2 regions of the Chromobacterium sp. ASV23 genome follow, and region 1 is predicted to be linked to the other one. Evidence: riboswitches for the same ligand, from Rfam matches in the RefSeq annotation. Region 1 holds a riboswitch; the other holds the start of a gene.

Evidence for each region. Region 1 has a riboswitch for glycine ahead of gcvT (glycine cleavage system aminomethyltransferase GcvT). Riboswitches for the same ligand answer to the same signal wherever they lie in the genome.
Region 2: it holds a riboswitch for glycine, as region 1 does, so the genes downstream of both, JHD59_RS07550 (trimeric intracellular cation channel family protein) here and gcvT (glycine cleavage system aminomethyltransferase GcvT) in region 1, are expected to answer to the same signal.

The regions. Positions count from the first base shown of each region.
Region 1 is NZ_JAELTR010000038.1:7,025-22,569, reverse strand. Features, by position in the region: gene pncB (nicotinate phosphoribosyltransferase) at 1-436, shown strand, start outside; gene JHD59_RS14985 (Rossmann-like and DUF2520 domain-containing protein) at 414-1,286, opposite strand; gene JHD59_RS14980 (porin) at 1,857-3,023, shown strand; gene JHD59_RS14975 (TetR/AcrR family transcriptional regulator) at 3,173-3,823, opposite strand; gene JHD59_RS14970 (ABC transporter substrate-binding protein) at 4,196-5,779, opposite strand; gene JHD59_RS14965 (bifunctional diguanylate cyclase/phosphodiesterase) at 5,909-7,903, opposite strand; gene JHD59_RS14960 (bifunctional 2-polyprenyl-6-hydroxyphenol methylase/3-demethylubiquinol 3-O-methyltransferase UbiG) at 8,108-8,752, opposite strand; gene gcvP (aminomethyl-transferring glycine dehydrogenase) at 8,966-11,818, opposite strand; gene gcvH (glycine cleavage system protein GcvH) at 12,000-12,386, opposite strand; gene gcvT (glycine cleavage system aminomethyltransferase GcvT) at 12,452-13,540, opposite strand; glycine riboswitch at 13,582-13,680, opposite strand; glycine riboswitch at 13,695-13,787, opposite strand; gene JHD59_RS14940 (amino acid permease) at 13,964-15,247, opposite strand.
Region 2 is NZ_JAELTR010000012.1:51,092-66,636, forward strand. Features, by position in the region: gene JHD59_RS07505 (MarR family winged helix-turn-helix transcriptional regulator) at 1-141, opposite strand, end outside; gene JHD59_RS07510 (GNAT family N-acetyltransferase) at 215-652, shown strand; gene JHD59_RS07515 (FMN-dependent NADH-azoreductase) at 655-1,302, shown strand; gene JHD59_RS07520 (ABC transporter substrate-binding protein) at 1,398-2,228, shown strand; gene JHD59_RS07525 (ABC transporter substrate-binding protein) at 2,268-3,062, shown strand; gene JHD59_RS07530 (FMN-dependent NADH-azoreductase) at 3,112-3,720, opposite strand; gene JHD59_RS07535 (LysR substrate-binding domain-containing protein) at 3,827-4,768, shown strand; gene JHD59_RS07540 (GNAT family N-acetyltransferase) at 4,811-5,356, shown strand; gene JHD59_RS07545 (DUF3141 domain-containing protein) at 5,489-8,029, shown strand; glycine riboswitch at 8,460-8,546, shown strand; glycine riboswitch at 8,551-8,648, shown strand; gene JHD59_RS07550 (trimeric intracellular cation channel family protein) at 8,788-9,402, shown strand; gene modA (molybdate ABC transporter substrate-binding protein) at 9,470-10,213, opposite strand; gene JHD59_RS07560 (LysR substrate-binding domain-containing protein) at 10,300-11,199, opposite strand; gene JHD59_RS07565 (M20 aminoacylase family protein) at 11,301-12,482, shown strand; gene JHD59_RS07570 (porin) at 12,540-13,709, shown strand; gene JHD59_RS07575 (MFS transporter) at 13,745-15,037, shown strand; gene JHD59_RS07580 (hypothetical protein) at 15,403-15,545, shown strand, end outside.

The DNA of each region.
Region 1 (15,545 bases):
CGGCATCGCGCTGACCGACGTCGTCGGCATGGACGCTTTCCTGGCGGACTTCGATCTGTACTTCGCCAAACTGTTCGACGGCCTGCGCCACGACAGCGGCGATCCTTATATATGGGGCGACAAGGCCATCGCCCACTACCGCAAGCTGCGCATCGACCCGGCCACCAAGATGCTGACCTTCAGCGACGGCCTGACCGTGGACAGCGCGCTGCAACTGCACCGCCATTTCAGCCCGCAGATCCAGGTCAGCTTCGGCATCGGCACCCACTTCACCAACGATATGGGACTGGAGCCGCTGCAGATCGTGCTGAAGCTGGTCAGCTGCAACGGCCAGCCCGTGGCCAAGCTGTCCGACAGCCCCGGCAAGATCATGTGCAGCGACGAAACCTTTCTCGCCTACCTGCGCCAGGTCTTCAAGATTCCCGCTCCGCGCTAGACAGCAAGGCGCGCAAACGCTGGCGCGCCGGCTCGGCCAGCCGGTCGCCGGCCAGCGCCAGCGTCTGCAAACCCATGGCCCGATACGCCGCCCGCGCGGCGGCGTCGGGCAACACCGCCAGATGGCTGGCCACCGTTTCGGCATCGCCGCGCAGGATCGGCCCGGTCAGCGCCTGGTATGGCCCCAAGGCCAGCGCATTGTCCAACGTCTGCCGCATCAAGCCGCCTAGCAGATCGCCCAACAGCTCGGCCGGCACCCCGGCCTGCCGCTCCAAGCCCTCCGCCATCGCCGTCAACGCCACCAGGTAATTGGAGGCCACCGACAAACCGGCGTGATAAGCCGCCTTGCCGCCCGGCGCCAGCCGGAACGGCCGGCCACCCAGCAGCCGCGCCAGCTCTTCCAAACGCCCGCAGGCACGTTCATCGCCTTCCAGGGCGCACAGCGTCCCGGCAAAACCCGCCACCGCACGCTCAGGATCGGCAAAAGAGAATGCCGGATGCAGGCTGGCCAGCCACACCCCCTGCTCCGCCAGCGGCGCCAGCAGCGTGGCCTCGCAGGCGCCGCTGGCATGAAACACCACGCTGCCGGCAGGCACCGCGCCCGTCTTCGCCAAATCAAGCGCGCAGTCGGCAATGACCGCGTCCGGCACCGCTAGCAAATAAAAATCAGCCGGCGCCAGCGCGCGCCAATCCGCCACCACCCGCCCCGCGCCGATGAAGTCGCGCGCCTCAGCCAAGGAGGCCGCATGACGCCCCGCCACATCCGCCACCCGGCAAGCGCCAGACAGATGCGCCAGCCGCGCCAGGCTGCGCCCCACCCGGCCCGCGCCAATCACACTCAGTGCAACCATATATATAGATTTCCATCCGCCAGACATACCCACCCCGGCAAGAATGGCCGGAATGCAACAGTTTCACGCCAAAACACTACTGACAACTTATCAGTTATTTACATTTAAAAACATAAACTTAACACAAACATCTTCATGAAAATGAAACATCATTGGAACAATTGCTCCATTTACATAGCTTTCACTTTCTTTTACTATGTTCGCTAGCGAATTCAAGTAGATGCAATCCGCACCGCCTGGATTCACTTCAAGTCACGTTGATTTTTCAAGCCCGCCCTCAACCGCGGGCTTTTTTTTATGCAATTACAGCCACACCACCATGTAAATCATGGTAAAACGGGATGCCCAGCGCTTTGATGTATTTTTGCAACAGAAAGAAGTAGCCACAAACCCAACATTGCAAACCAATACTATTCAATAACTTACCAGCATCAAAAACGAATTTTCAGTTTGCAGAAACCCAACACAAGTTGCTCATCAGCAACACTCTCCAGCCCTCATAGTTGCATTTTCACAACCCAGCCAATAGCATTTGCTCACATTCCTAAACCAACTAAGGATGACTTGACCATGAAAAAAAGTCTGATCGCCCTGCTGGTAGCCTCCATGCCGGCTGCCGCTTTTGCTGACGTAACCATCTACGGCGCCATCAAGGCCGGTGTAGAAACCTACGACCAAGGCGGCAACACTGCCAAGCAAACCAACATCGACGACCTGGGTTCCCGTATCGGCTTCAAGGGTTCTGAAGATCTGGGCAACGGCCTGAAGGCTATCTGGCAAGTTGAAAGCGGTTTTGCTATCGACGGCAACAGCGACGGCACCAACGCTGGCAAGGCTTACACCGGCGGCAGCACCGGCACCCTGGCAAACCGTAACTCTTTTATCGGTCTGCAAAGCAACCTGGGTACCCTGCGCTTCGGTAACGTGTCCAACTTCCTGGACAGCGACATGGGCCTGGTTGACGCTTGGACGTACAACAGCGCAGCTGCTGGCCTGGGAATCTTCACCCGCGACGCCACCCGCCTGAAGAACTCCGTGCGTTACGACCTGCCGGCTATCGTTCCGGGCCTGACCGCTTCCATGCAGTACGGCACCAAGGAAGGCTCTAAGGGCGTTTCCACCACCAATCTGCCGGCAGATCTGAGCAAGCAAGATCGTGAAACCTACGCTCTGGGCCTGGGTTACGAAAACAGCGGCTTCTTCGGCAAGTACAACTACACGCACCAAAGCCCGGTTGTTACCGGCACTGCGACTGACAAGTTGGGCAATCTGTACACGCTGAATCAAGCCAACGACAAGCACCGCTTGGAAGTGGGCTACAACGCCAACAACCTGTTCGTAGGCCTGGGCTATCAACAAGCCAAGGGTGATGCCTCCATCGTTGGCAGCGCCTGGGGCTCGCTGGTCGATAATGGCGCTTATTACGACAAGAATGCCGTATTCGGCCTGAATGACAAGTTCAAGACCACCGAATACGCTCTGACCGTTGCCTACACTTTCGGTGCCATCACTCCGAAGTTCACTTACGCACACGGCGATGACGTTAAGGTTGGTGGCAACACCATGCACAACACCAAGTACGACCAATACGTACTGGGTGCTGACTACGCCCTGTCCAAGCGCACCACCGTCGGCGCTCAATACGGCGAAATCAAAGTTGGTGGCACCAATCCGGCTACCCAAGCTACTAACCAGAACCTGAAGACCTTCGGCCTGAATATGGTTCACAACTTCTAATTCAACGGTTCGACGCAAGAACCTGCGAACGCAGAAGCAGAAAAGACCCGCCTTGGCGGGTCTTTTTCTATGGCCAAACGGAAACAAGATTCTCCGGCCAAAGAAAAACCGCTGCGCGAGGCAGCGGTTTTTTTGCAATCAAACCGGCATCAGAACGGCAGCTGGTACACCGGGTTTCGCGTATCCGCGCCCTCTTCCCGTATCCGCTCCAGTTCCATGCGCAGCGCGGCCTGCAGCCACTGCTCGCGCATCTTGTCGCCTTCCGGATGCTCGGCCAGCGTGCGGTACAGCGCCATGCCATGCATGGTGGTCATCATGGTCAGCAAGGTAGCGAAAAAGCCGGTGGAAATGGCGTAGCGCGGGAACAGCGAGGCCATCAAGGCGACGAAGCGGTCGCGGAAATAGGTGCTGGCGCTGCCGAGGAAAATATCGCGCAAGTCCGGCGTCGTCCGGGCCGCCATCAGCAATTCCAGCAGCACGATGTGGCGCGGCGACATCACCAGCGCCCGCATCAGCCCGACGATGCGCTCCTCCTCCGCCATGCCCGGCGGCTGCTGGCTAGCCAGCGTCAGCGCGGCGTCGAAGATATCGTCCACCACCTTGCGCCCCACCGGCAACATCAGCTCGTTCTTGGTGGCGAAATGACGGAACAGCGCGCCTTGAGACACGCCGGCGCGGTTGCAGATCAGTTGTACGCTGGTGCCGTGATAGCCGCACTCCATCAGGCATTCTATCGCCGCCTCCACCAGTTTTCCGATGGTGGACTCCCTGCGGCTTTGCTGTGTTCGTCTGGTTTGCATCTATTGTTTTATCATTTATCGTCCCATGTCCGCCGCATGATACGCGAAACCGCGCGCCCAAGCGAGGGCGGGCACATTCTAAGAACAAGCTAGACACGCCAATAGCCCGGCGCTCCTCTCTCCCCCGGCTGCCGCTGAAAGCGGCAGCCGCCAACACAATACTACCAAAATCAATGGCGCTGCATGCAAGCGGATTTTGCAGCGCAATGCGCTGCCAGCAGGGGAGATCAGGCGAGCGGCGCGCAAGATCGGACGGCCGTGGCGCAGAGGATGCGCCCGCTTCGGCCTGCCCGCCTTGCGCGCCGGCAAGGAGTCATCAAAAAAGCGACTGCTCTATTTCAAAAAATCGCTTTCCGACCAATGCCGCGAAAACTATTTTACCGCCGCCGCGGAGAAGTCGACCCGGCCGTACGGATTGACCGCAAAGCCGCTGACCTCCTTGCGCGCCAAGACATAGGCCGTGGGATGCGCCAGCGGCAGCCATAGCGCCTGATCGTGGATGAGGCGCTGCGCCGACTGATACAGCTTGCCGCGCGCCTTGAAGTCAGCTGTCTTCTTGCCGTCGCTGATCAGCTTGTCCAAACGCGCATCGCAATAGCGGGCGAAATTGGTGCCGGACTGCACGGCCGAGCAGGAAAACTGCGGGGTCAGGAAGTTGTCTGGATCGCCGTTGTCGCCGGCCCAGCCCATGAACAGCATCTGGTGCTCGCCGGCCTTGCCGCGCTTGATCAGTTCGCCCCACTCCAGCACCTGTATCCGCAGGCGGATGCCGACCTTGGCCAGATCCGCCTGCAGCATTTCCGCGCCGGCCTTGGGGCTGGGGTTCAGCGTGCTGCCGCTGGGCCGGACCCAGACATCGACATCGAAGCCGTCCGGATAGCCGGCTTGCGCCAGCAGCTTCTTGGCCCGCGCCGGATCGTACGGATAAGGCTTGATGGCTTTGTCGTAGCTCCAGGTATTGGGCGGATACACCAGATTGGCGGCAATCGCGCCATTGCCGAACACCGCTTTCAGATAGCTGGCTTTATCGAAGGCCAGATTGATCGCCTGCCGCACCTGCGGATTGTCCAGCGGCTTCTTCTGGCTGTTGAAGGCAATGAAGGCCGTCATGAAGGCCGGCGTCTGCCACACCCGCAAGCGGGCGTCGGTCTGCGCCGACTGCACGTCCTGCGGCTTCGGCGACAGCGCGATCTGGCATTCGCCTGCGCGCAGCTTCTGCAAGCGCACGCTGGAATCCGGCGTGATGGCGTAGATCAGCGCCGATACCTTGGGCTTGCCACCAAAATACGCCGGGTTGGGCTGATAGCGCACCAGCGCGTCCTTGACGAAGCTCTTGAGGATGAACGGCCCGGTGCCGATGGGCTTGCTGTTCAGTTCGGCGGTCTTGCCTGCCGCCAGCAGCTGCGCCGCGTATTCGGCAGAATAGATGGAGGCGAAGCCCATGGTCAGACTGGAGAGGAAAGTCGCTTCGGGGTAGTTCAGCTCGAAGCGCACGGTTTGTGCATCCAGCTTGCGCACGGCCTTGATCAGCTTGGGAAACTGCATGGCCTGGGCGTGCGGATAACCGGCCGGCGCGGTCTTGTACCAGGGATTGTCCGGATTCAGCATGCGGTCGAAGGTGAACGCTACATCGTCCGCGTTCAGCTTGCGCGTGGGCTTGAAGTAGTCGGTGCTATGGAAGGCCGCGTCGGTACGCAGATGAAAAGTGTAGGACAGGCCATCCGGACTGGCCTCCCAGCTGCGCGCCAAGCCGGGGCGCAGCTTGCCTGCGGCGGCATCGTATTCCACCAGCCGGCTCATCAGCACATCGGCGGAGGCATTGGTGGTGACCAGGGAGTTGTATTGCACCACATCGAAGCCTTCGGGGTTGGCGTCGGTACAAATGGTGAGCGGCTTGGCGGCCATGGCGCCTAGCGGCAACCAGGCCGCCAGCAGGGCGGCGGACAGAACCTTCATGGCATTCTCCTTGCGGCGCCCGTCAACATGCCGGGCGCATGATTCGCAATAGGTTAAGCCAATCCGGCATGAAAACCAACGAATTAATCAGGCTAAGAAAATAAGCCCATGTTCGATTCGCCGGCTCGTCTACATCACCAATTGCGCGAACAGATTGGCCGGCAAGGCCGGGCTGCACAAGAAGCCCTGGTACTCCTGACAGCCACGCTCCGCCAACCAGCGCAGTTGCTGCGACGTCTCCACGCCTTCCGCCACCATGTTCAGTCCCATCATGCGGCATAGCGTGGTGATCATCTCGGCAATGGCCGGCCGCCGTTCCAGATCGGCGACAAAAGAACGGTCTATCTTCAGCGAGGTCAACGGGTAGCGCTGCAGATAGGCCAGATTGGAGTAGCCGGTGCCGAAGTCGTCCACCGCGATGCGCACGCCCAGCGCGCGCAGCGACTGCAGCGTGCGCATGGTTTGCTCGTCATCGCCCAGCAGCACCGATTCGGTGATTTCCAGTTCCAGCTTTTCCGGCTGGCAGCCGCTGTCGCGCAAGGCCTGCGCCACCATCTCGGCCAGCGCTGGATCGACGAACTGGCTGGGCGAGAGATTGACCGACACCATCAGATCCAGGCCGCGCTCGCGCCATTGGCGCTGCTGGCGGGCCGCCTGGGACAGGATCTGCCGGCCCAGTTCTCGCACCATGCCACAGTCTTCGCACAAGGGGATGAAGGCATCCGGCATCAGCATGCCGCGCATCGGGTGTTGCCAGCGCGCCAAGGCCTCGGCGCCGACGATGCGGCCGCTGGCCACATCGACGCGCGGCTGGAAGTAGGCGACGAATTCGCCGCCGTCCAGGCCGCGCCGAATATCGCGCTCCATCGCCAGCTGCGCCTGGCTGCGCTCTTCCAGCGCCGGCGCGAAGAACATCAGATTGTTGCGGCCGGCGTCCTTGGCGGCGTACATGGCCAAGTCGGCGTGGCGCATCATCTGTTCAATGTCCAGCCGCCCCTCGCCGCACACGCTGATGCCGATGGAGGCCGAAACGCTGATGTCCATGCCGCCCAGCCGCATCGGCATCGCCAGGCTTTGTAAAATTCGAAGCCCCAAGGCCTCCGCCCGCTGCGCCACATCCGGCGCCGCCAGCATCACCAGGAATTCGTCGCCGCCCAGGCGGGCCACTTTCTCATCGTGCCCCAACAATTGCGACAGGCGCCCGCTCATGCGGATCAGCATTTCGTCGCCGCTGGCGTGGCCCAGGGAGTCGTTGACGTTCTTGAAGCGGTCCAGGTCGATGAACATCAAGGCCACCTGGCGGCCGTCGCGCAGGGCCTGTTGCAAATACGGCAGCAACTCGCTGCGAATGCCGTTGCGGTTGGGCAGGCCGGTCAATACGTCGTGATTGGCGAGGAAGCTGGCGCGCGCCTCGGCGTGCTTCAGATCAGTGATGTCCACTTCCGTGACCAGCAGCGCGTCCTGCCCCGATACCCCGTCGCGGCACGCGCGCACGGCGATTTCATGCCAGCGCATACCCTGCCGGGTATGCACCTGGGCCAGCTGCCTGGCCTCGCCGGCGGCCGCCACCCCCTGCTGCAGGGTTTGCCAGTCGCCATCATGAATGAAATGCTGGCGCCAGGTTTCGCTGGTATAGGCCACCTTGGCGCGGGCCGATGGATTGCGGTACAACACCATGCCGGCGGAGTCGTACAGCGTGACCAGCATGGAGGTATGCATCAGCGCCTCGGCGCTGCGCAACGTGGCGGGATCGGTGGACAGCGTATTCTGCGCCTCGCAGAACATCATCATCCGGCCTTCCACCTGAATGCCGCGAAATACGACTTTCAACTGCCGCGGCATGCCTTTGGGGTAAAGCGTCCAGCTCTCGGTGAACACGGCATTGTCGCGTTCGAAATCCTGTTGATACTGGCTGAGCCGCTGCGCCACGGATACCGACATATCGCGCGACATGTCGCGCGCGCATAATTCCTGCAGGCTATCGGCGCCCCACACTTCCAGAGCGGCCGGATTGGCCCAGAATACGCGTTTGTTATCGATATCGAACACCCAAACCGGCAGGCTCAAAGCCTCCAGCATCGGCAAATTGTCTCCCTGCCAGGAGATGACGTTCTTCTTCGGCATGATTGCCGTTAACCTTTTATTTATTCATCAAAAATTCGGCTCGCCGTCTATCGGCAAGGCTTGCCATTGTAGCAAACGAGATCGCCGACGCTGCTGTTATTTTGCGCAGCCGGCATTTTCACCGCCGCAATTTCGGCAAACAGGCGTTTCAGTTGCAGAATGAAAAAGCAGGGCGCTCGCCCTGCTTGAATGATGCGAATATCTTTAATTGATCGGTTTGCGCGCAAACAATCTGGCCATGCTGTGGTGATGAGGCCAGCCATGGCTGAGATCGAGCGCATACTCCTCCTGATAGGCCAAGGCCTCCAGTTGAGAAAACTGCGCTCTCAGTTCGCCGGAACGGTAGTAATGCCGGATATAAGCGGCGGTTTCGCTGGCGCGCCCTCCGCGGCCGCAACAACCCGGATCATCCACTAGGAAGACCGAGGCGAACAAAAAGCCGCCTGGCGCAAGGCCCGATACCATGGCTTGCGCCAATCTGGCACCCGCCTCTTCGTTCAAATGATCCAGCAGGGTATAGGCCACGATGATCTGATAATGCTGCGGCTCGATATCCGCCTCCGCCATATTGGCCAAATCGGCCACGCCTCCGTTGACATCGAGTTGCAACTCGTCGGCCAGCCCGCTCAAACGAGCCACCGCCTCCGCAGACTGATCCAGGCCACGCATGGAAAAACCGCGGCGCGCCAGATACAGGGCATTACGCCCTTGGCCGCATCCCAGATCCAGTCCGACGCCCTCTCCTTTCACATTGTACTTATCCAGATAATAAATCAGGGACAGCGCTGGCCGGTCCCCATAGAACGACGCATTGCTGCGATAAAAACCATCGAAATCCGCGGCACCCATATTTATTCCCCTGCTCACGCACTCCCAAAAACAAGCGCCGACAAGGCAAATCATCGGCAGGTGGAAACTACTTACTAGTAATAGTTCTTATGGGAAATTGTTACTACTTAGATACACATACTAAGTATTTACACCTAAATGATGGCCTGCAAGATAAAGAAAAACCCCGTCAAGCAACGCCGGACGGGGTCGTTTACAGTTAGGAGACGAGTTTTACTGATAGTTGTCGATGCTCGGGCAGCTGCACTGCACGTTGCGATCGCCATACACGTCGTCGATGCGGTTCACGCTCGGCCAGAACTTGTTCTCCAACACGTAGGGCAGCGGGAACAGGCCCTGCTCACGGCTGTAAGGACGGTCCCACTCGCCGGCGATGTCGGCCTTGCTGTGCGGCGCGTTGACCAGCGGATTGTTGTCCGCCGGCCATACGCCGTTCTGCACCTGGTCGATCTCGGCGCGGATGGCGGCCATCGCGGCGATGAAGCGGTCCAGCTCGGCCTTGGGCTCGGACTCGGTCGGCTCTATCATCAGCGTGCCCGGCACCGGGAAGCTCATGGTCGGCGCGTGGAAGCCGTAGTCCATCAGACGCTTGGCCACATCCACTTCGGTAACGCCGGAGGCGGCCTTCAGCGGACGAAGATCGATGATGCACTCGTGCGCCACCCGGCCATTGACACCGGTGTACAGCACCGGGAAGTACTCGGCCAGGCGAGTAGCCAGATAGTTGGCGGACAGCAAGGCGTTTTCCGTGGCTTGCTTCATGCCTTCCGCGCCCATCATGGCGATGTACATATACGAGATCGGCAGGATGGAAGCCGAGCCGAACGGCGCGGCAGAGACTGCGGTCTGCCCCTCTTCCGCGCCCGGCACCGAAGCCACCACGTGGTTGGCCATGAACGGCGCCAGGTGCGCCTTCAGGCCGATCGGGCCCATGCCCGGCCCGCCGCCGCCATGCGGGATGCAGAAGGTCTTGTGCAGGTTCATGTGCGACACGTCGGCGCCGATGTCCGCCGGACGGGTCAGCCCCACCTGCGCGTTCAGGTTGGCTCCGTCCATATACACCTGGCCGCCGTGGGCGTGGACGATCTCGCAGATCTCTTTGATGCTTTGCTCGAACACGCCGTGGGTGGACGGATAGGTGATCATCAGCGCGGCCAGGTTGGCAGCATGCTGCTCGGCCTTGGCCTTCAGATCGGCCACGTCGACGTTGCCGGCCTCGTCGCACTTCACCACCACCACCTGCATATTCATCATCTGCGCGGTGGCCGGGTTGGTGCCGTGCGCCGATTGCGGAATCAGGCAGATATTGCGATGGCCTTCGCCGCGCGACTCATGGTAACGGCTGATGGCCAACAGGCCGGCGTATTCGCCCTGGGCGCCGGAGTTAGGCTGCATGGAGATGGCGTCAAAGCCGGTGATCGCCTTCAGCTGCCGCTGCAAGCCCTCGATCAGCTCCAGATAGCCCACAGTCTGCTCGCGCGGCGCGAACGGATGCATATTGGCGAATTCCGGCCAGGTGATCGGGATCATCTCGCTGGTGGCGTTCAGCTTCATGGTGCAGCTGCCCAGCGAGATCATCGAGTGATTCATCGCCAGGTCGCGGTTTTCCAGCTTCTTCATGTAGCGCAGCATCTCGTGCTCGCTATGGTGGGTGTTGAACACCGGGTGGGTCAGGATGGCCGACTCGCGCTTCAGCGCGGCCGGGATGGCCTCTTTGGCCACGGCGTCCAGGGCAGCGATGTCTGCCGGCTTGCCGGTGAACAGCTCGATCAGCTTAGCGAGGTCCGCCTCGGTGGCGGCTTCGTGGAAAGCCACGCCGAGCACAGTCTTGCCGACACGGCGCAGGTTGTAGCCGGCGGCCAGCGCGGCGGCGTAGATGGCGTCGGCTTTAGGAGCGTCCACTTGCACCGAGTCGTAGAAGCGGTCGAACACCAGCTTGCCGCCGGCGGCTTGCACCGCGTGGGCGAAGATGGCGGCCAGGCGATGGATGCGGGCGGCGATGCGCTTGACGCCTTGCGGGCCGTGATAGACGGCGTACAGGCCGGCGATATTGGCCAGCAGCACCTGGCTGGTGCAGATGTTGGAGTTGGCCTTCTCGCGGCGGATGTGCTGCTCGCGGGTCTGCAGCGCCATGCGCAGCGCGGTCTTGCCCTTGGCGTCTATGGACACGCCGATGATGCGCCCCGGCGCCGAGCGCTTCATCTCGTCCTTGAACGCGAAGTAAGCCGCGTGCGGGCCGCCGAAGCCCATCGGCACGCCGAAGCGCTGGGTATTGCCCAGCGCGATGTCAGCGCCCATTTCGCCCGGAGACTTCAAGGCCACCAGCGCCATCACGTCGGCGGCGACGGCGACGATGCCGCCCTTGGCCTTGACTGCGGCGATATGCGGGGTCAGATCGATCAGATCGCCGGCTTCGCCCGGATACTGGAACAAGGCGCCGAAGTAGTCGCCGTTGCCGGCCTCTTCCGGATGGCCCTGCACCAGCTCGAAGCCGAAGTACTTGGCGCGGGTCTTCATCACGTCCAGCGTCTGCGGCAGCACGCGGCTGTCGACAAAGAAACTGACGGACTTGGATTTGGACACGCGCTTGGCCATGGCCATCGCCTCGGCGGCAGCGGTGGCCTCGTCCAGCAGCGAGGCATTGGCCATTTCCAGGCCGGTCAGGTCGATCACCATCTGCTGGAAGTTCAGCAGCGCCTCCAGCCGGCCCTGGGCGATCTCGGCCTGGTACGGGGTGTAAGCGGTGTACCAGCCCGGATTTTCCAGGACATTACGCAGGATGACGGTGGGCGTCAGCACCGGGTAGTAACCCAGGCCGATGAAGGACTTGTTGACCACGTTCTTGGCTGCGACAGCCTTCAGCGCGGCCAGCGCCTCCGCTTCCGGCTGCGGCGCTGGCAGGTCCAGACGGCGGTTCAGGCGGATGTCGGCCGGCAGAGTCTGGTCGACCAAGGCATCGATGGACGGCGCGCCGATGGCGGCCAGCATCTCGGCGCGCTCGGCGTCATTGGGGCCGATGTGGCGGGAGAGGAATTCGTGACGATTGAAGAGTTCGGCAAGAGACATACAAGACCTTTCTTTTGCCACGGAAACCATGAAAGGACACGAACGGCATGACGCGAAGCCGAAAAGCCGCTCACACTGAGAGAAGCCGGAATAGGCTTTCTGTTATCTTTCGTGTCTTTTCGTGGTTTTCGTGGCTAAAAAACAAACGCCCCTGTGTCTTGCGACTAAGGGGCGTATCACATCAAGCGCCGATTTCCTTGGCGTAGGCGGCGGCATCCATCAGGCCGTCCAGGTCGGACGCATTGGCCGGCTTGATCTTGAAGAACCAGCCCGCGCCGTACGGATCGTTATTGGCCAGATCCGGCGCGCCTTCCAGCTCGCCATTCACTTCCAGCACTTCGCCGGCGATCGGACAGTAGACGTCGGAAGCCGCCTTAACCGATTCCACCGCGCCAGCCTGTTCTTCCTTGGCCAGTACGCTGCCGATCTTGGGCAGCTCGACGAAGACGATGTCGCCCAACAGTTCCTGTGCGTGGGCGGTGATGCCCACGGTCACGGAGCCATCAGCTTCCAGGCGCAGCCATTCGTGGCTCTCGACGTATTTCAGTTCGGCGGGGATATTGCTCATCTTGAAGTTCTCCAGCTTAAGATCGGATCAATGGTGACGGCAGTCGTCGCAAGGACGCTGCCCGATTATTCGAATACTTTCTTGCCGTTACGCACGAAGGGCATCTTCACTACGCGCACATCGGTCAGCGTGCCGCGCAGGTCCACTTGGGCGGCAGCGCCGGTGGCGGCCGGCACGCGGGCGATGGCGATGGAGTGCTTCAGCGTCGGCGAGAAAGTGCCGCTGGTGATCACGCCTTCGCCGACGCCTTCCACCAGGACCTTCTGGCCTTCGCGCAGCACGCCGCGGCCTTCCAGCACCAGACCCACCTGCTTCATTTTGACGCCGGCGGCTTTTTGCGCTTCCAGCGCCTCACGGCCATTGAATTGGCGCTCGGCCGGCTCCCAGGCGATGGTCCACCCCATGCCAGCTTCCAGCGGCGACACGGTTTCGTCCATGTCGTGGCCGTACAAATTCATGCCGGCTTCCAGGCGCAGCGTATCGCGCGCGCCCAGGCCGATGGGCGCGACGCCGACGGCTTGCAATTGTTCGAAGAAGGAAACGGCTTCGGCGGCGGGAATCATGATTTCCAGGCCATCTTCACCGGTATAGCCGGTGCGGGCGTAGAACCATTCGCCCTGCGGCAGGCCCTGGAACACTTTCAGCGCGCGGATGGCATCAGCCAATTCCGGCTTGATGGAACAGACTTTTTCAATGGCCTTGGGGCCTTGCACCGCCAGCATCGCCAGGTCGCGGCGCACCTTGAGCGCCACGTCGAAGCCAGCCTTCTGGGCTTCCATCCAGGCCAGGTCTTTCTCGGTGGTGCCGGCATTGACCACCATGCGGTAGCCATAGGCAGTGAGATAGACGATCAGATCGTCGACGACGGTGCCCTGAGGCGTCAGCATGCCGGAATACAAGGCCTTGCCCTCGAAGCCGAGCTTGGCCACATCGTTGGCGATCAGTTTTTGCAGCCAGGCCTTGGCGTCGGAACCGGTGATGTCGATCACCGTCATGTGGGAGACGTCGAACATGCCGGCGTCGGTGCGGACGATTTCGTGCTCTTTCAGCTGGGAACCGTAATGGATGGGCATTTCCCAACCGGCGAAATCGACCATCTTGGCGCCGGCGGCAATGTGGGCTTCAAACAGCGGAGTACGTTTCGGGGCCGTCATGGCGCGGTTCCTTCGAGAAAAGTGTGGATAGCCTCTATCAACCACACCCCTCTGTCCCTGCACCTGAGATTTTCCGGCCGGATAAGCCGTTAGCCCCTTCGGTGGACGCCGCGCGGGCGCCGCTCTCCAGATTGCGCAAGCCGGCGGCCGCCGGCTCGATGATACAGTCCTTTTGCCTGAGCGATTAGCGGGTGCGCTTGCGCCTTCGGCGGCGGCCGCGGGTGCCGCTCTCTCCTGTATGACTCGCCGATTATGGTGGGCATCTCCCCGCCTTGGCAAGCCGAGTTTATTTCGATGTCAAACAGTCTGAATAAATGTTTCTCAAAGAAAATAAGCGCACATTTTTATCAATAAAAACTATTCGGAAACGAAAAAAGCGCAGGCTTTCGCGCTGCGCTTTGGCATTCATCCCGCTTCCGCCGCTCAATCATCGGCGTGGCGCTCTTTCAACTGCCAGACATAAATCGGCAGGCCGAGCATCAACAACAGCATGCCCCACATCACGATCTCTGCGCCGGAGCCGTAAAGCGCCCACAAGGAATACACAAAACCGATGCCGGCGAAGAAGCCCGGCGCCACGTAATCGCGCGGCGCAAACGCCTTGCCGCGCATCAACATGATGGCGATCAGCGCCATCGAGCAGAACGCGTATGGCAACAAGGTGGTGGCGGTGGCCAGCAGGATGATGAACTCGAAAATCTTCACTCCGCTGTCGCCGCCGGCGTATTTCATCGCCATCAGGATGGTGACCAAGGTGCTGGACAGTACTAGGCCGAAGATCGGCACGCCCGCCGCATTGCGCTGATTGAAGCGGCTGGGAAACAGCTTGTCCTTGGCCGCAGCTGCCGGCACATGCGCCTGCATCAAGCTCCAGCCGTTGAGGGCGCCGAAGCAGGACACGACCGCGCCGAAACCGACCAGCCAATAACCCCAATCCCCCCACATCAACCGGGCCGCATCGGCAAACGGTGCCTGCGACGCTGCCAGCACATCGGAAGGCATCAAGCCCATCAGCGATATCGTGGACAGGATGTACAGCACGGTGGCCAGCAAGGTGCCGATGACGGTGGCCCGCGGAATGGTCTTCTCTGGCTGATCGACATCGCCGGCCGGCACTGAGGCCGACTCCAGGCCGAGGAAAGCCCAAAGCGTCAGCGCCATGGTCGCGGACAGCGAGGACAACAAGGGCTTATGGTGAGGATTGAACGCCAGATTGTCGGTATTCAGGTGGAAAAAACCGATGAAGGTGACCGCCGCCAGCGGCAGCAGTTTGAGCAGGGTCGTCACCACCGCCACCACGCCCGAGCTGTGCGCGCCGCGACTGTTGATCCAGGTAACGATCCAGATCAGACTGATGGCGAAAACGCCAGCCAGCAGTTCGTTATGGCCGAGAACAGGAAAGAACACTTGCATATAGCTGGTGGCCGCCACCGCCAGCGCGGCATTGCCTGCCCATAAGGCGATCCAGTATCCCCAGGCGATCCAAAACCCGGCAAAATCGCCAAAGCCGGCATGAATATAAGCATATGGCCCGCCTTCGCGCGGCAGGATGGCCGACAGGCGGGCGAACACCAGCGCCAGACAGATGGCGCCAGCAGCCGTGATCAGCCAGCCAAGCAAGGAAATGCCGCCAAACGGCGCCAGCGAGGCGGGCAGCAGGAACACGCCGGAACCTATCATATTGCCCACCACCAGGGCGGTGCACATCCAGACTCCGAGCGAGCCTTTTTTGGGGGAAGAACTGTTTTCGCTCAAACCTGATTCTCCATCGCGAACGAAAGCATGGCGCGCCGCCGGTCCGCAACGGGCGTCGTGCATGCGTGAAACAGGCGGACTCACGGCCGACCGCCACGCGTCATGGCTTCAACATAGACGAAGTCAGCGTCTCAGGCGGTGGGGGAAGTGGCGTCGCGCCGAAAAAAAGGGCGCATTAGAACACAGATTTGATGCAAAAACATGTCGCATTACCGATTTTTTTCACAAAAACCGGCATGCGGCGCAAGTC
Region 2 (15,545 bases), on a different contig from region 1:
CACGCCCAAATCCGCCAATGCGCGCTCCATCCGCAAATGTTGGCCCGCAGCGGCCTGACGCAATAGATAGCCTATATGCCCGTCTTCGCCGCGCTTGCCCTCGCCCGGCTCCGGCAACGCCGCCCTTGATGACTTGATCATAATATCAAAGCTCTGATATTTTGCATGATGTAAGAACTCTGATATTAACCACGATACCGACAGGACACCAGCCATGCGTCTTGAAATCCGTGACATTGACACCGCAGAAACAGTCCGCGCCAGCTTTGCGCTGATGCGGCAATTCCGCCCCCACCTCATGGATGCCGATGAGCTGGTCGCGCGCTGGCAGCGCCAGACCCGTCAAGGCTACCGGCTGCTTGGACTATACCGCGACGGCGAGCTGGCCGCCCTGGCCGGCTGGCGTCCCATGGAAAACCTGGTGCATGGCCGGCACATGTATGTGGACGACCTCGTCACCGATGAACGCTGCCGCGGCCAACGCCTGGGCGAAACCCTGATGAACCATTTGAAACAGCTGGCCCGCAGCCATGGTTGCGCCAAGCTGTTGCTGGACACGCCGATGTCCAACACCCTGGGCCATCGCTTTTATTATCGCCAGGGCCTGGTCGCCACCGCCTTGCGCTTTATGCAGCCACTAAGCGAGGACTGAACATGCCAAGCATTCTGCACGTCAACGCCAGCCCAAATGGCGCCGACTCTCATAGCCTCCAGGCCGGCAAGCTGCTGGCCGCGCGGCTGGCGCAGGCCGGCTCGCCCGCCCTTATCGAGCGCGATCTCTCTTTGCTGCCGCTCCATGCCATCAACCGGGAGTTTGTCGAAGCCAGTCTGATGCGCGAAGACGCGCGCAACCATGCGCAACGGCAGGCGTTAGCGCTATCAGAACAGCTGATTGCCGAACTGGAGGCCTGCGACTGCTTAATCCTGTCCACGCCCATGCACAATTTTACCGTGCCGGCCGCGCTGAAAGTCTGGCTGGACCTGGTGATGCGCCCCGGCCGAACCTTCCGCGGCGGGCCGGATGGCAAACACGGCCTGCTGAACAACCGGCCCGTTTTCGTCATCGTGGCCAGCGGCGGGCCGATGCAGTCCAAACCGGATTGGCAGCCCGACTTTTTGACGCCGTATCTGCGCTGCGCGCTGGCCACCATGGGCCTGAACGATGTATCCATCTTGCAGCTGGAATCGCTGAAACGCGGCGACAAAGCCTTGCTAGCGGCAGCCCAGGCGACGGAACAATGGGTGGAGCGGCAGTCCAGACGCTACCACAACGCAGCCGCGGCTTATCGCGCGACAGCGTAATCGGCTTGACTATAATCAGCGAGGAATAACAACGCGGCATCGCCGTGCCCGCATCCCATGGGCACGGAACAGGTCGCCGCACGGGTTCGGGACTCATGCACGCCATCGCCTCGCTGAATCGCATTCGCTCTAACCTTGCCGTGGCGTGGCTGGCCTCGTGCCTGCTGGCCCTCCCCAGCCACGCCGCGCCCAATCCGGCCTGCCCCAACGGCCCGCTACGCGTGGGGTTCTACAAGTTCGGCGTCGCCTATCGCGACGGCAACGGCTACGACGTAGACATGGTGCGCGAGCTGGCCCGGCGGCTGCATTGCCCAATAGCCAGCGAAACGGAGCTGCCGCGGCTGCGCGCGCTGAAGATGCTGGAAAGCGGCCAGATCGACCTTGGCACTTCCACCCTGGCCACGCCGGATCGGCTGGCCTACGCCTGGATCTTCCCTTACAACCACACCCGAAACATGGTGCTGCTGCATCCGTCCATCCATGCGCGCGCGCTGCCGGAGCTATTGCGCGACCCGGCCTTGCGCTGGGGCGCCATACGCGGCTACCGACACAGTGCGCAGCAGGATCAATTGCTGGCGCAGATGAAGGCAGAAAACAAACTGGTGATGGCGAATGACGAAGACGATCTGTTCCGCATGCTAGACGACGGCATCGTGACCGCCGCGTTCTCGCTGCCCACCAGCTACGGGCGCTGGCTGCGCGACCCGCAGGTCGCCAAACGCATCCTCGTGGTGGATTTGTTTCCGTCCGGAGAAACCATCGCCAGCGGCCTGGCCCTGAGCAAGGCAAGGTTTTCGCAAGAGGCGGCCGAGCATTGGCATTTGGAGCTAAAGAAAATGTATCAGGATGACAGCCTGCTCAACATCCTGCGGCGCCACCTCAGCGAAGGGGCCGCCAAGCAAATGATGCAGTTGCCGCTAGACTGAAAAGAACGGCAATGTCATCTCGTCTACACGGAGTGATCGATGAAACTGCTTGCAGGCTGCGCGCTTTCGCTTTGGCTGGCTACCGCTCAATCGACTCCCAACCCCGCCTGTCCCGGCGGTCCGCTGACCATCGCCTATTACAACTTCGGCGTCGCCTATCACTTGGGCAAGGGTTATGATCCGGACATCCTTCACGAACTGGCCCGCAGGCTGAATTGCCCCATCCAGAGCGAAGGCGATTATCCGCGGCTGCGCGTATTGAAGCTGCTGGAGATAGGCCAGGCCGACATCGGCAGTTCCACCACCGTGACGCCGGAGCGACAACGCTATTTGTGGATGGTGGTCTACCATCACAGCAAGAATCTGGTGCTGCTGCACCGCGGCGTGAATGTCTCCACGCTGGATGCGCTGCTCAAGCTGCCGGACCTGCGCTGGGGCATGGTGCGCGGCTACCGCCACAGCCCGGCCGAAGACAAGTTTCTGGATGGATTGGCGCAACAGCACAAGATTGTCACCGCCGCCAACGAGGACGATCTGTATAAAATGGTCTGCAGCGGCGTGGTGACGGCCTCTTTCGGCCACCCCATCAGCTTCGATCCTTGGCTGCAAAGCCATCAGGCCGCCCAGCAGGTGACGGTGCACGACTTTTTCCCGGACAGCGAAATCACCGCGGGCAGCATCGTGCTGAGCAAGGCGCGCTTCAGCCAGCAAGCCGCCGCGTTGTGGCAGGACGAGCTGCGCAAGATGTACCGCGACGGCACATTGCGCGCCATCATGCGGCGCTACCTGACCGAGCCCAGCGTGGAGCAGGCGCTGAAGTTGCCGTTGGACTAGACGCAAGCAGGCCCGGCTGCAATGCGCCGGGCCTGCTTTGCATTGGCTGTTACAGCGCCAGCTTGGCGATGGCTTCCTTCGCCAGGTGGATCGACGTGGCGCGCTTGTCCGGACCCATGCCGATGGCCTCGGCTCGGATGATTTCGACGTCGCTCACGCCCAGGAAACCCAATACCTTCACCAGATAATCTTCCTGGAAGTCCATCAGGCTGCCCTGCTCGCCGCTGTGCACGCCGCCGCGGGCGGACACCACAATCACCTTCTTGTTGGGCACCAGACCCACCGCGCCGTTCTCGGTGTACTTAAAGGTGCGGCCGGCGGCGGCCACGCGGTCGATCCAGCTCTTCAACTGAGTCGGGATGGAAAAGTTGTACATCGGCGCGCCGATCACCAGCACGTCGGCTGCGACGAACTCCTCGATCAGTTGATCGGTCAAGGCAGCCTCGCTGCGCTGCAGCGGCGTCCAGTCCGTCTCCGGCACGAAACGCGCGCCGACGATTTCGCCGGACAGGTGAGCGATCGGATTGGCCGCCAGATCGCGGTAGATGGTTTCGACATTGGCGTGACGCTGACGCAGCGTGTTGGCCACTACGGCGGACAATTCGCGGGTAACCGAGTTGTCGGCCAGGATGCTGGAATCGAGATGCAGCAGTTTCATATTCGGGTCTTTCGCGGTGCGGTGGAGATGTGTGCATGATAAGCACGAGCAACAATCCGAACTAGACTGCTAAAATCGGAAACATTGTTCCACCAGCGAGACAATCATGCGAGACCTGAACGATCTGATGTACTTCGCCAAAGTGGTGGAGCACGGCGGCTTCATGGCGGCCTCCCGGGTGCTGGGCATCCCCAAGTCCACGCTGTCGCGGCGGGTAGCGGAACTGGAAAGCCGCCTGGGCGTGCGCCTGCTGCAACGGACTACGCGCCGCCTGTCGCTGACGGAAATCGGCAGCCAGTATTATCAACGCTGCCAGGCCATGCTGGCCGAAGCCGAGGCCGCCGATGAGACCATCCTGCAAAGCAGCGCCGAACCGCGCGGCCTGATACGGGTCAGCTGCCCGGAACTGCTGGCCAAGACCATGCTCAGCGCCGCGCTGCCGCGCTTTCTGGCGCGCCACCCTCAGGTGCGGGTGGCGCTGGAGGCCACCAACCGCAGGGTGGACCTGATCGAGGAAGGGGTGGACGTGGCGCTCCGGGTGCGCAACGTCATCGAAGACAGCGCCAGCCTGGTCGTGCGCACCTTGGGCAAGAGCCGGGTCATCCTGGTGGCCAGCCCCGCCTTCCTGGAAAAGCACGGCGAACCGCAAGCGCCAGAGCGGCTGGCCGCGCTGCCCGCGCTGACGATGAGCCGGCCGGACGGCCGCGGCCAGTGGGTGCTGCTGGACAATGTCGGCCAGACCTACACCATTCACATCGATGCGCCCCGACTGATGACCGACGACATGATCGTGCTGCTGCAGGCCGCCATCGCCGGCATCGGCATCGCCGCGCTGCCCACCAATGTCTGCCACCAAGCGCTGGCCGATGGACGGCTTAGCCATATTCTGCCGCAATACGACTTTCCCTGGGGCATCCTGCATGCGGCCTTCCCTACCCGCCGCGGCCTGTCGCCGGCCGTCCGCGCCTTTCTGGACTTCATCGCGGAAGACCTGATCAGCGAGGAAATGGCCGGCGACTGGGGACGGCCCCATCTCCACCAGGCATGACGCTTGCTTCATGAGGGTCTCGCCCCCTGAAGAAACCTTCCCATGTTCACGCTGCGACCCTTAACCGAATCCGATTCGATAGAACAATTGACCGATCTGCTGCACCACGCCTACGCCCAACTGGCCGCGATGGGGCTGCGCTACACCGCGGTGGATCAAAGCCCCGACGTGACCCGCCGCCGCATCCAGGGCGGCCACTGCCTGCTGGCCTGGCACCAAAACCAGCTGGCCGGCACCGTCACGGTGCATCGCGCCCGACTCAACTCGCCTTGCCTGCAATTCCGACAACCCGACGGCGCCGTGCTGTCGCAACTGGCCGTCGCGCCGGAATGGCAAGGCCACGGCCTGGGCGAACGACTATTGGACGCGGCGGAAAACTGGGCGCGAACGCAAGGCTGCGCCGCCATTCGCTTGGATACCGCCCAGGACGCCACCCACCTGGTCCGCCGCTATCAGCGGCGCGGCTACCGCGTGGAAGCCCCGCTGCAATGGCCGGACAAAGCCTATCGCAGCGTGGTGATGGTCAAATCGCTGGAAACTCTGTCGACCTCTGCCACTCGAAACAATAGTTGCAGTGCAACAAGCTGATGGCTGCGCGCCACACATCGCCTCAAGACCATTCGCATTTATTGCATTGCAGCAGATAACGAGTACAGTGGCAGCCAAGGCCGTTGCCTTGGCCGCACACCGTTTCCACTCATCAAAACGCAAGGGGTTGCAATGTGGTCAACTACTGCAGTTCGAGACGGGAAAATCCCGTTTGCCCAACCGTTGTTTGATTACTGGCTGGACGCCTGCCAGCGCGGTGTTCTGTATTGGGACACGCTGTATCAGCGCGGCGCCACCTATCTGGAACACTGTGAAAGCGGCAAGCCGCCGGTGCTGGTGTTCGACTACACCATCATCATGGACGCGCGCGAGCTGCCCGATCCGGCCAACTACGCGCTGGCGGCGATCAAGCCGCCGGAGGGCAGCCCAGCCACCGATCCGGCCAAGCGCCCCTTCGTGGTCATCGACCCGCGCGCCGGCCACGGCCCCGGCATTGGCGGCTTCAAGATGGACAGCGAAATCGGCATCGCGCTGCAGCAGGGACATCCCTGCTACTTCGTGATGTTCTTCCCGCAACCTGTGCCGGGCCAAACCATAGAAAGCGTGGCCAAGGCCGAAGGCCATTTCCTCAAGCGCGTCAACGAACTGCACCCGAACAGCGACGGCAAGCCCTTCGTCATCGGCAACTGCCAGGGCGGCTGGGCGCTGGCCATGTTGGCTTCGGTGGCGCCGGATCTGGTTGGCCCGATCCTGCTGGCCGGCTCGCCGCTGTCCTACTGGGCCGGCGTGCGCGGCAAGAACCCCATGCGTTACGCCGGTGGCCTGAACGGCGGCACCTGGAGCGCCTCGCTGGCCGGCGACCTGGGCAACGGCCACTTCGACGGCGCCCATCTGGTGGAAAACTTCGAGAAGCTGGACCCGGCCAACACCCTTTGGAAGAAGTCCTACAATCTGTACTCCAAGGTGGATACCGAGCCGCAACGCTATCTCGATTTCGAACGCTGGTGGGGCGGCCACTACCTGCTGAACAAGGTGGAGATGGAGTGGATCACCCAGAAGCTGTTCGTCGGCAACGATCTGGTCCACGGCAAGATCACCAGCCATGACGGCACGATGCGCGTGGACATGCGCAACATCCGCTCGCCCATCATGGTGTTCGCCTCCTGGGGCGACAACATCACCCCGCCGCAGCAGGCGCTGAACTGGATCGCCGACCTGTACGACAGCGTCGAGGACATCCGCAACAACGAGCAGACCATCGTCTACTGCCTGCACAACAAAGTGGGGCACCTCGGCATCTTCGTGTCCGCCGGCGTGGCCAACAAGGAGCACAGCGAGTTCGCCAACGCGCTGGACCTGATCGACGTGCTGGCGCCCGGCCTGTACGAAGCCATCATCGAAGACATCGCCCCGGACGCGCCGGGCCAGGAATACATCGAAGGCCGCTACATCATCCGTTTCGAAGCCCGCGATGTATCCGACATCCTGGCGCTGGATGACGGCCGCGAAGACGAGCAGGCTTTCGAGGTGGTGAAACGCGTCTCCGAAATCAACCAGGGCGTGTACGACCGCTATCTGTCCCCCGTGGTGCGCGCCTTCAGCAACGAGGCCAGCGCCCGCCTGCTGCGCGAGCTGCATCCCGCCCGCTTCGAACGCACGCTGATCTCGCCGAAGAACCCCTGGCTGTGGTGGCTGCCCGGACTCGCCGCCAAGGTGCGCGAACAACGCCGCCCGGTTTCCGCGGACAATCCGCTGTGGCAGTGGCAGGAGCGGATGTCTGACTTCATCGTCCAGTCGCTGGATCATTACCGCGACCTGCGCGACGCCGCCCAGGAACAACTATTCCGCGGGATTTACGAATCGCCGCAACTGGCCACGCTGATAGGCGTGCAGCCCGCCGGCGAAGAGCGCAAGCAGGCGCTCACCTGGGAAAGCCGCGAGCTGGCGCGCCTGAAGCGCGAGGCGCTGGACCCGAGCTTCGAACAAGGCACGCTGGCTGATGGCTTCATCCGGCTGCTGGTCTATGTCGGCATCGGCATGGGCGTCATCGATGAACGGCCGTTCAACGCCATCCGCCGCACCATGCGCGGCGTGCAGCGCGAATATCCGCTGACGCTGATGCAGCTGAAGGCTACCGTCCGCAAACAGGTCGCCCTGGTGCGTGCCGATCATCAGCGCGCGCTGAACGGCTTGAGCACGCTGCTGCCCGACCAGCACATCCGCCACCAGGCCTGGATGCTGGTGCGCGACCTGCTGCTGGTGAATCGCCATGACATTCCTGCGGAGCAACAGCAACGGCTGGAACAGGCGGCGAATGTGCTTGGTCTGTCCGAACAAGACCGCCAGGCCATTCTGGACAAGGCCGCGATTCAGCCGGCCGCCCCTCGCGCGACGGAAACGGTTGCAGTCAAGCCGGCTCCGGCTCCGGCTCAGTCCCCTGCCGCCAAAGCTATCGTTCCGACGGCCAAGTCTGAAATCCAGCCGGCGCCAGCCAAGACCACCTCCACGCGCAAACCGGCGGCGGCCAAACCGGCGACCAAGCCAGGCGCAGCCCATCCCGCCCCAACCGTAAAAGCCGAGGCTCAAACAGCTGCCGCGCCAGCCAAGCCTGCGCCAGCCCGCAAGCCCGCGGCCAAGGCCAACGGCCAAGCGCCTGCCGCAGTCAAAACCGTCAAGCCGGCTGCCGCCGCCAAGCAGCAGAAGGACTCCTGACGCACCATGCCGGGGCGCCGACAGGCGCTCCGGTTTTATCGCCAACCCACCTCAAACGCTTTCGCAGGTTTGGCTAGGGGCTGTTGACGTTTGGTGAGCGGTCGCGCCGGAGCGCATTTAGCGCCGAATCGAGGCGTTTCGCGCGCCGCATAGTCATTCTCTGCCAGCGCGGAACAACGAAGAGTCGGCGCGAAAGGCACCCGGCCCTGCGGGTTTGGCCGCTTTGGGCCGGAGGCCGCTTTGCCCAGTCCTTGCCTCCGGTCCAAATCGGCTCAAACGCGATCCACTCACCAAACGTCAACAGCCCCTGGCGTCGCTTCTACTGATCCCATCCACTCTGCGCCATCCCTCCGCCGCAATTGGTCCATGCAGGAAAATGATCATCAATAGGTTCTAAATATTGACTATTAAAACAGCAATGGCTAATATTTGACGCGCTGCGGGAGAGAGGGGCGCCGCCCCCGCCGAAGACGCAAACTCCCATAATCGCTCAGGCAAGCAGTACCGCAGTGCACCATTGATTCAAGCCGATTGGAGAGAGGCCGCCGCGAGCGGTCCACCGAAGGGGCAAGTGGCCGCCGGCCATGCAACTCTCAGGTAAAAGGACAAGGGGAGAGGCTGTTCCGCAACCCGGAATCCACCCAGGAGACTGCCTTGTCCGCACCCGCCATCGGCCGCGCGCTTTTGCCCGCCGCGCCAGTAGACGCTCTTTTCCCTTTTTCACGCCAATCCGCCGCCACCGCGCGCGGGAGCTTGCCATGCTGAGCCTGATCTATTTGATCGCCATCACCGCGGAAGCGATGACCGGCGCGCTGGCTGCGGGCCGCCGCCACATGGACATCTTCGGCGTCACCGTCATCGCCTTCCTCACCGCGCTGGGCGGCGGCACCGTGCGCGACATCGTGCTCGGCCGCTACCCGATAGGCTGGACGCAACACCCGGAGTACGTGTTGCTGGTGGTGGCCGGCGGCATCGCCGCCGTGCTGGCCGCGCGCTTCATGCGCCATCTGAACCGGTTATTCCTGGTGCTGGATGCGCTGGGCCTGGTGGCTTTCACCATCATCGGCTGCGATGTGGCGCTAGGCATGCACTATCACCCGGTCATCGTGGTCATGGCCGGCATGATCACCGGCATTGCCGGCGGCATTCTGCGCGACGTCTTGTGCAATCGCGTGCCCATCGTGTTCCGTCGCGAGCTGTATGCCAGCGTATCGCTCTTGGTGGCCATTCTCTACCTGGGATTAAACGCGCTGGAGGTTGCTCACGACTGGAACATCGCCGCCAGCTTCGCCTTCGGCCTGGCGCTGCGAATGACCGCGCTGTGGCGCGAGTGGCAGTTGCCGGTTTTCGCCTACCGCCACGATCATCACTGACACCCCGCCCCGCTTTCGCGGGGTGTTTTGCATCACGCATCGCAAGCCATGGCTCATGATTCGCGCCTCACGGCTTGGCATAGCCATACGCGCGCCAGATTTTCTGCGATTCGGGACTGAAAAGGTAATCGAACAATTGCCGGGCTTGCGGATGGCCTGCCGCCGGCGTCAGCAGCGCCACCGTCTGCCGGATAGTCGGGTAACTATCCGGCGGAATCTCTACCCAATGCCCCTTGCCCAAACGTGAGCGCTCCAGCACCTGAGACTTGGAAACGAAACCGCCCGCCACCTTGCCGGACGCCACCATTTCGGCGGCATGGGCCACATCCGGCGCCCTGACAAAACGCGGGCGCAGGCGTTCCGCTAGTTGGTAATGATTCAAGCTGTATAAAACCATCTGGCCATAAATGCTGGACTCGGGATCCGGCAGCGCGATCTTGCCTCTGCCTTGGCGCAGCCACTCCAGCCAGCCGCTCTCATGAAAATCCGCCGCCAGCGACCATAGCACCAGGGAACCCAAACCAAAGATGCGCGGTTCTTCCAGACAGCGCCCCTGCATCTGCAGCTTATGGGTATATTCGTCGCTGGACGAGATGTAGATTTCGTACGCGGCGCCATTGGCAATCTGCGAGGCCAGCGCCACCGCGGGACCATAAGCCACCTTTACCGTTACGCCAGTCTTTGCCGTGAATTTTTTGACGATCTCATTCAGCGCCGGCTCAGTATTGCTGGCGGCGGCCACCGTGACCGGCGCGGCATGGGCAAAGGCCCATGCGCAGGCCAGCAGGCACCCCGCCAATATCTTCGGCATGATGCGCTCCCTGAAACTTCACGATTCAGCATAGGGCATGCGTTGCGAACAAAAAAAGACCCAAAGTCGGCATGGCCGAAACCGATTCAAACGGTTTGCGCCTCGCGAATGCGGGCGATGAACCATTCCGCGGCCCGGCTCAGCAGCGCGCCCTCCCGCACCAAGAGCAACAGGCTCAGCCTCGGCGGCCGCTGCTTAAGCGGCAGCTCGACAAAACGCTGCGCCGTCAGAGTGGCCTGCAAGGCCTGATTGGACATCGGCACCACGGCATCCATCGTCATCAGCAGCCCGCACAGCAAGACATTGGACGTGCAGCAAGTCACTCGTTCCGGCGGCGCCAGTCCTTCGCGCGCAAACATGCCATGCACAAAGCTTTCGTACTGGCCGCTCTGATCAGTATGCAGCCACTCCGCCTGCCGCAATTCCGCCAACGCGGTGGCATGCCGCAACGGGCTTTCCGCGCGGACGGCAAAGCCGGATGGGGATTCGCACAGCCGCTCCACCCGCACGAATGGATCGTCTGGCGGCGCGGAGAAGGCACCCAGCGCGAAATCCAGCTGCCCGCTGCGCAGGCCCTCAAGCAGTTGTTTCCCATCCTGCTCCAGGAAATCCACCCGCACCTGCGGCATGGCGCGCCGAAAGGCCGCAAACGACTGCGGCAAAATCTCGAAACCGGCCAGCGGGGTCAGGCCGATGCGCAGGCTGCTCTCGCGGCCGGAGCGCAGCCGATCCATTTCCTGCTGCGCCCTCTCCAGCTCCCGTATCACCAGACGCGCATAGCCGAGCAGCGTCTGTCCGGCCTCTGTCAGCGTCACGCCCCAGGAGTTGCGCAGCAACAAGGGCACGCCCTGCTCCGTCTCCAATTCGCGCAGCGCCTTGGTGATGGCAGGCTGCGTGACGTACAGCGCGCGCGCGGCCGCATTGATGCTGCCGTGATCCGCCACCGCGACCAAGGCCCGCAGTTGATGTTGCTTGAGTTGACTCACGTGGATAACTCATGGTTATGGCTATCAATATTTGTGCTTATTCAGCGCAAATAGTTTTGCCTAGCATGGTTCGGCACCCTCACATCAACGGAAAGCAAACCATGGCAAACGATCCCTTCATCCTCCCGGAAATCCTGGGCAAGGTAAACGAGTTCATCGCGCTGCGCCGCCAAATACACGCTCATCCGGAGCTGGGGTTCGAGGAGCAGCAAACCAGCGAACTGGTCGCGGCCAAGCTGCGCGAATGGGGCTATGAGGTGCAAACCGGCGTCGGCAAGACCGGCGTGGTGGGCACGCTGCGCGCAGGCGCAGGATCACGCGCGCTCGGCATCCGCGCCGACATGGACGCCTTGCCCATCCAGGAAGCGACCGGCCTCTCCTATGCCAGCACCCAGCCTGGCAAGATGCACGCCTGCGGCCACGACGGCCATACCGCCATGCTGCTGGCCGCCGCCCAATACTTGGCCGCAACCCGGCGCTTCAACGGCACGCTGCATCTGATTTTTCAACCGGCGGAAGAAGGATTGGGCGGCGCGCCGGCCATGCTTGAAGACGGCCTGTTCGAGCGCTTCCCCTGCGATGCCGTCTACGCCCTGCACAACGCGCCGGGCCTGCCTGTCGGCTGCTTCGCGCTGAAAGAAGGCGCCATGGCGGCCTCGTCCGACAGCGTGGATGTTCGCCTCACCGGCGTGGGCGCGCACGGCGCGATGCCCAATTTCGGCCGCGACCCCATCGTCGCCGCCTCGTCCATCGTGATGGCGCTGCAAACCCTGGTGGCGCGCAATATTCCGGCGACCGAGGCCGGCGTGGTCACCGTCGGCGCGCTGCACGCCGGCAAGGCGCACAACGTGATTCCGGAACACGCGGAAATGAAGCTGACCGTGCGCGCGCTCAGCCGCGACGTCCACGCCACCTTGAAACAGCGGCTGCATGAAACCGTCCAGCTGCAGGCGCAAAGTTACGGCGTAGCGGCGGAAATCGACTACCGCACCATCGCGCCGGTGCTGGTCAACACGCCCGATGAAACCCGCTTCATGGCCGAACTGATCCGCGAGCAAGCCGGCGCGGAACGGCTGATCCAGCCGCCGCAAGGGATGATGGGCAGCGAGGACTTTGCCTGGATGCTGGAAAAGAAACCCGGCTGCTACGTGCTGCTGGGCAACGGCACCGAAAGCCGCGGCGGCTGCATGGTCCACAACCCTGGCTACGACTTCAACGACCAGGCCCTGCCGGTGGGCGCCTCGCTGTGGGCGCGACTGGCGGAAAGCTATCTGCGCGGCTGACGCGCGGCGCGATCAAGCCGGCGGCACAGCCGGCATCGCAAGACAAAGGAGAAAGCTATGCTGCGTCACACCTGGCCGCCCCTGCTGGCGGCCTGCCTGGCCCCGCCCGCCTGGGCCGATTCCTTCCTGCTGACCCGCCTGCAAGGCCTGCCCCTGTTCAACGGCATGCTGAAGAACGGCGGCGTTGCCCCGTATGGCACGCTGGATCTGGGCGTCAACTACGCGCAAGCAGGCGGCAAGCGCGCCTGGCAGCTGCAGAGCGGCGGCGAATGGACATCCAAGTTCGGCCTGGCCGGCCGCGAGCTGTTAAGCGACGGCTGGCGGACGGAATTCAATCTGGAGGCCGGCTTCAACGCCAATGACGGCACGCCGCAATCGCCCGGCATCACCTTCAACCGCGAGGCCTGGCTGGGCCTGGAGTCCACGCGCTGGGGCGCGCTGCGGCTGGGCCGCCAGCTCAACGCCGGCCTGCCGCTGTTCATCGATCCGTTCGGCGCCGTCAACACCCATTCGGTCTACAGCTGGGCAGGCATGGGCGCGGTGCAGACGCCGCGCGGCGTGTTGCCCAATGCCGACCTCGGCCCCGGCGCCGCCCAGCTCGACAGCCGGCTGGGGCACGCCGCGAAATGGATTTCGCCGCGCGGCCAGGGCTTCAACGTCGAGTTGCTGCAGGCCGCTTCGCCCAACCGGCGCGCGCCGGGAAGCAGGGGCGCCATGCTGGCCCATCTGGACGGCCCCTTGTTCCTGGCCGCGAGCTTCAACCAAAGCTGGCAGCCGCTGTCGCCGTCCGGCGCGGACGCGGTGCGCAATGACTTTTACGGCCTGGCGGCGGTCTACGACATCGGCCGCTTGGTGCTGTCGGCCTCCCATACCGTCACTGTGCCGCGCCGCCAGGAAAACGGCATCGCCCGCGTCTACACCGCCGGCGCCATCGTCGCGGAAAAGCGGCACGTCTACCGCCTGTCCGCCGTCTACCGCGACACTTCAAGCGCGCGCGACGCGGACGGACAGGCCATCTCCAGCTCCGCCCTCGGCCTGATGCTGGGCTACGACTACAACCTGTCCAAGCGCACGGGCCTGTATGCGCGCGCCGGCGCCATCCGCAACCTGGGCGGCTCCACCCTGATACTGAACGGCCAGCCGCTGCCTACCGACGCGCGGGGCAGGCCGCAGACCGGGATCACGCCCGTCGGCGCCGCCGTGGGCCTGTACCACAACTATTTCTGAAGCCGCCTGTCACTATCCAGATCGAGGAACTTCATATGAACAAGACGCTGACCGCCCCCGCGGCCGACGCGCCGGCAATGCACACCGCCTCGTCGCGCCGCACCATCGTCGCGGTGTCGCTGGGCAACTGGCTGGAGCTGTACGACTTCACCGTGTTCAGCTTTTTCGCCGTGTTGATCGGCAAATTGTATTTCCCGTCGCACAGCGAGTACGGCTCGCTGCTGATGGCGCTGGCCACCTTCGGCATCGGCTTCGTGATGCGTCCGCTGGGCAGCGTGGTGATAGGCCGCATCGCCGACCGCGCCGGCCGCAAACCGGCACTGACGCTGACCATCTGGCTGATGGCCGGCGGCACCGCCCTGATCGGCCTGGCGCCCACCTACGACAGCATAGGCCTGCTGGCGCCCTTGCTGATCGTCGCAGGCCGTCTGCTGCAAGGCTTCGCCGCCGGCGGCGAAGTCGGCGCCGCCACCAGCTTTTTGATGGAGTCCGGCGCGCGCAACCGGCGCGGCTTCATGGTGAGCTGGCAGATGGCCACCCAGGGCGGCGCGGTGCTGGCCGGCGCGCTCAGCGGCGCGCTGTTGACCTATTTCCTCAGCCATGAAGCGCTGGAAAGCTGGGGTTGGCGGCTGCCTTTCCTGCTGGGCTTGCTGGTGGGGCCCGTAGGCTTGTACATCCGCCGCCATCTGGACGAAACCCACCAAGCCGAACCGGCTGAGCAGCCAAGCCTGGCGGCCCTGATGCGCCAGCATCGTCGCAAGCTGCTGTTGGGCTGCATGCTGATCATGGGCGGCACCGCCAATATGTATGTGGTGGCGCACTACCTGCCGTCCTATCTGATCAAGGTGCTGCATCAACCGCCGGCATCGGCGCTGCTGGCGGGATGCGCGGCGGGACTGGTTCTGCTGCTGGCCTCGCCGCTGGCCGGCATGCTGGCCGACCGCCTGACCAGACGCAAACCCCTGCTGCTGGCCGTCAATGCTTTGTGCGTGCTGCTGACGCTGCCCTGCTTCATGCTGCTGCACGCGGCACCCTCGCTGCCTGCCGCGTTGATGCTGGCCCTGACGCTGACCGCACTGCTGGCGCTGGGTAGTCCCGCCGGCTTCCTGCTGATCATGGAGGCCTTCCCGCGCGGCTGCCGCGCCACCGGACTTGCCATCATCTATGCCTGCGGCGTGACGCTGTTTGGCGGCTTCGCACAATTCATCGTCACCTGGCTGATCAGCGTCAGCGGCAATCCATTCGCCCCGGCCTGGTACATCATGGCGTGCAGCGCGGCCAGCTGGCTGGCGTTGCTGGCTTTTAAAGAAGAAGCCGCCACCGACTGACGGCATGAGCCGCCCCGCCAAACGCCCCAGCCCGCTGATCGCGGGCTGGGCGCATGGAAGGCCGTCTACTTGGAGATGAAGCTATCCGGCGCCCGCTCGCACACCTTGAACCGCGCGATCCGCCAAGAATAGACATCGCCGCGGCGCTACTTGGCGGCGACGCGCCAAATTGCCGGACAAGCGCCGAATCTCCAATCCATGCCCAGACAGACGCATCACCCGATGACGAGCGGGCAGGCCCGCGCCGTTGTGCACGATGGGCGAGATAAGCCAGACTGCCCTGAGCATGGCTTGAGCGCGGCCGCGCCATGCCAGACGTTTAATCTTCTGATCATGCCTTGCCAAGCGTAGCCATAGACGTTTTAATGAGTGCTCGCTATCTGTTTTCAATCGGTAAATCCATGCTGCCCATCGCTTATGCCCACTCTGCTTCGCCGCAACGCGGCCAGGTGGCCCCTGCCGTGCGCAGCGTCGTTGAGATTATTATTATCCCGCTGAATACCAGCCA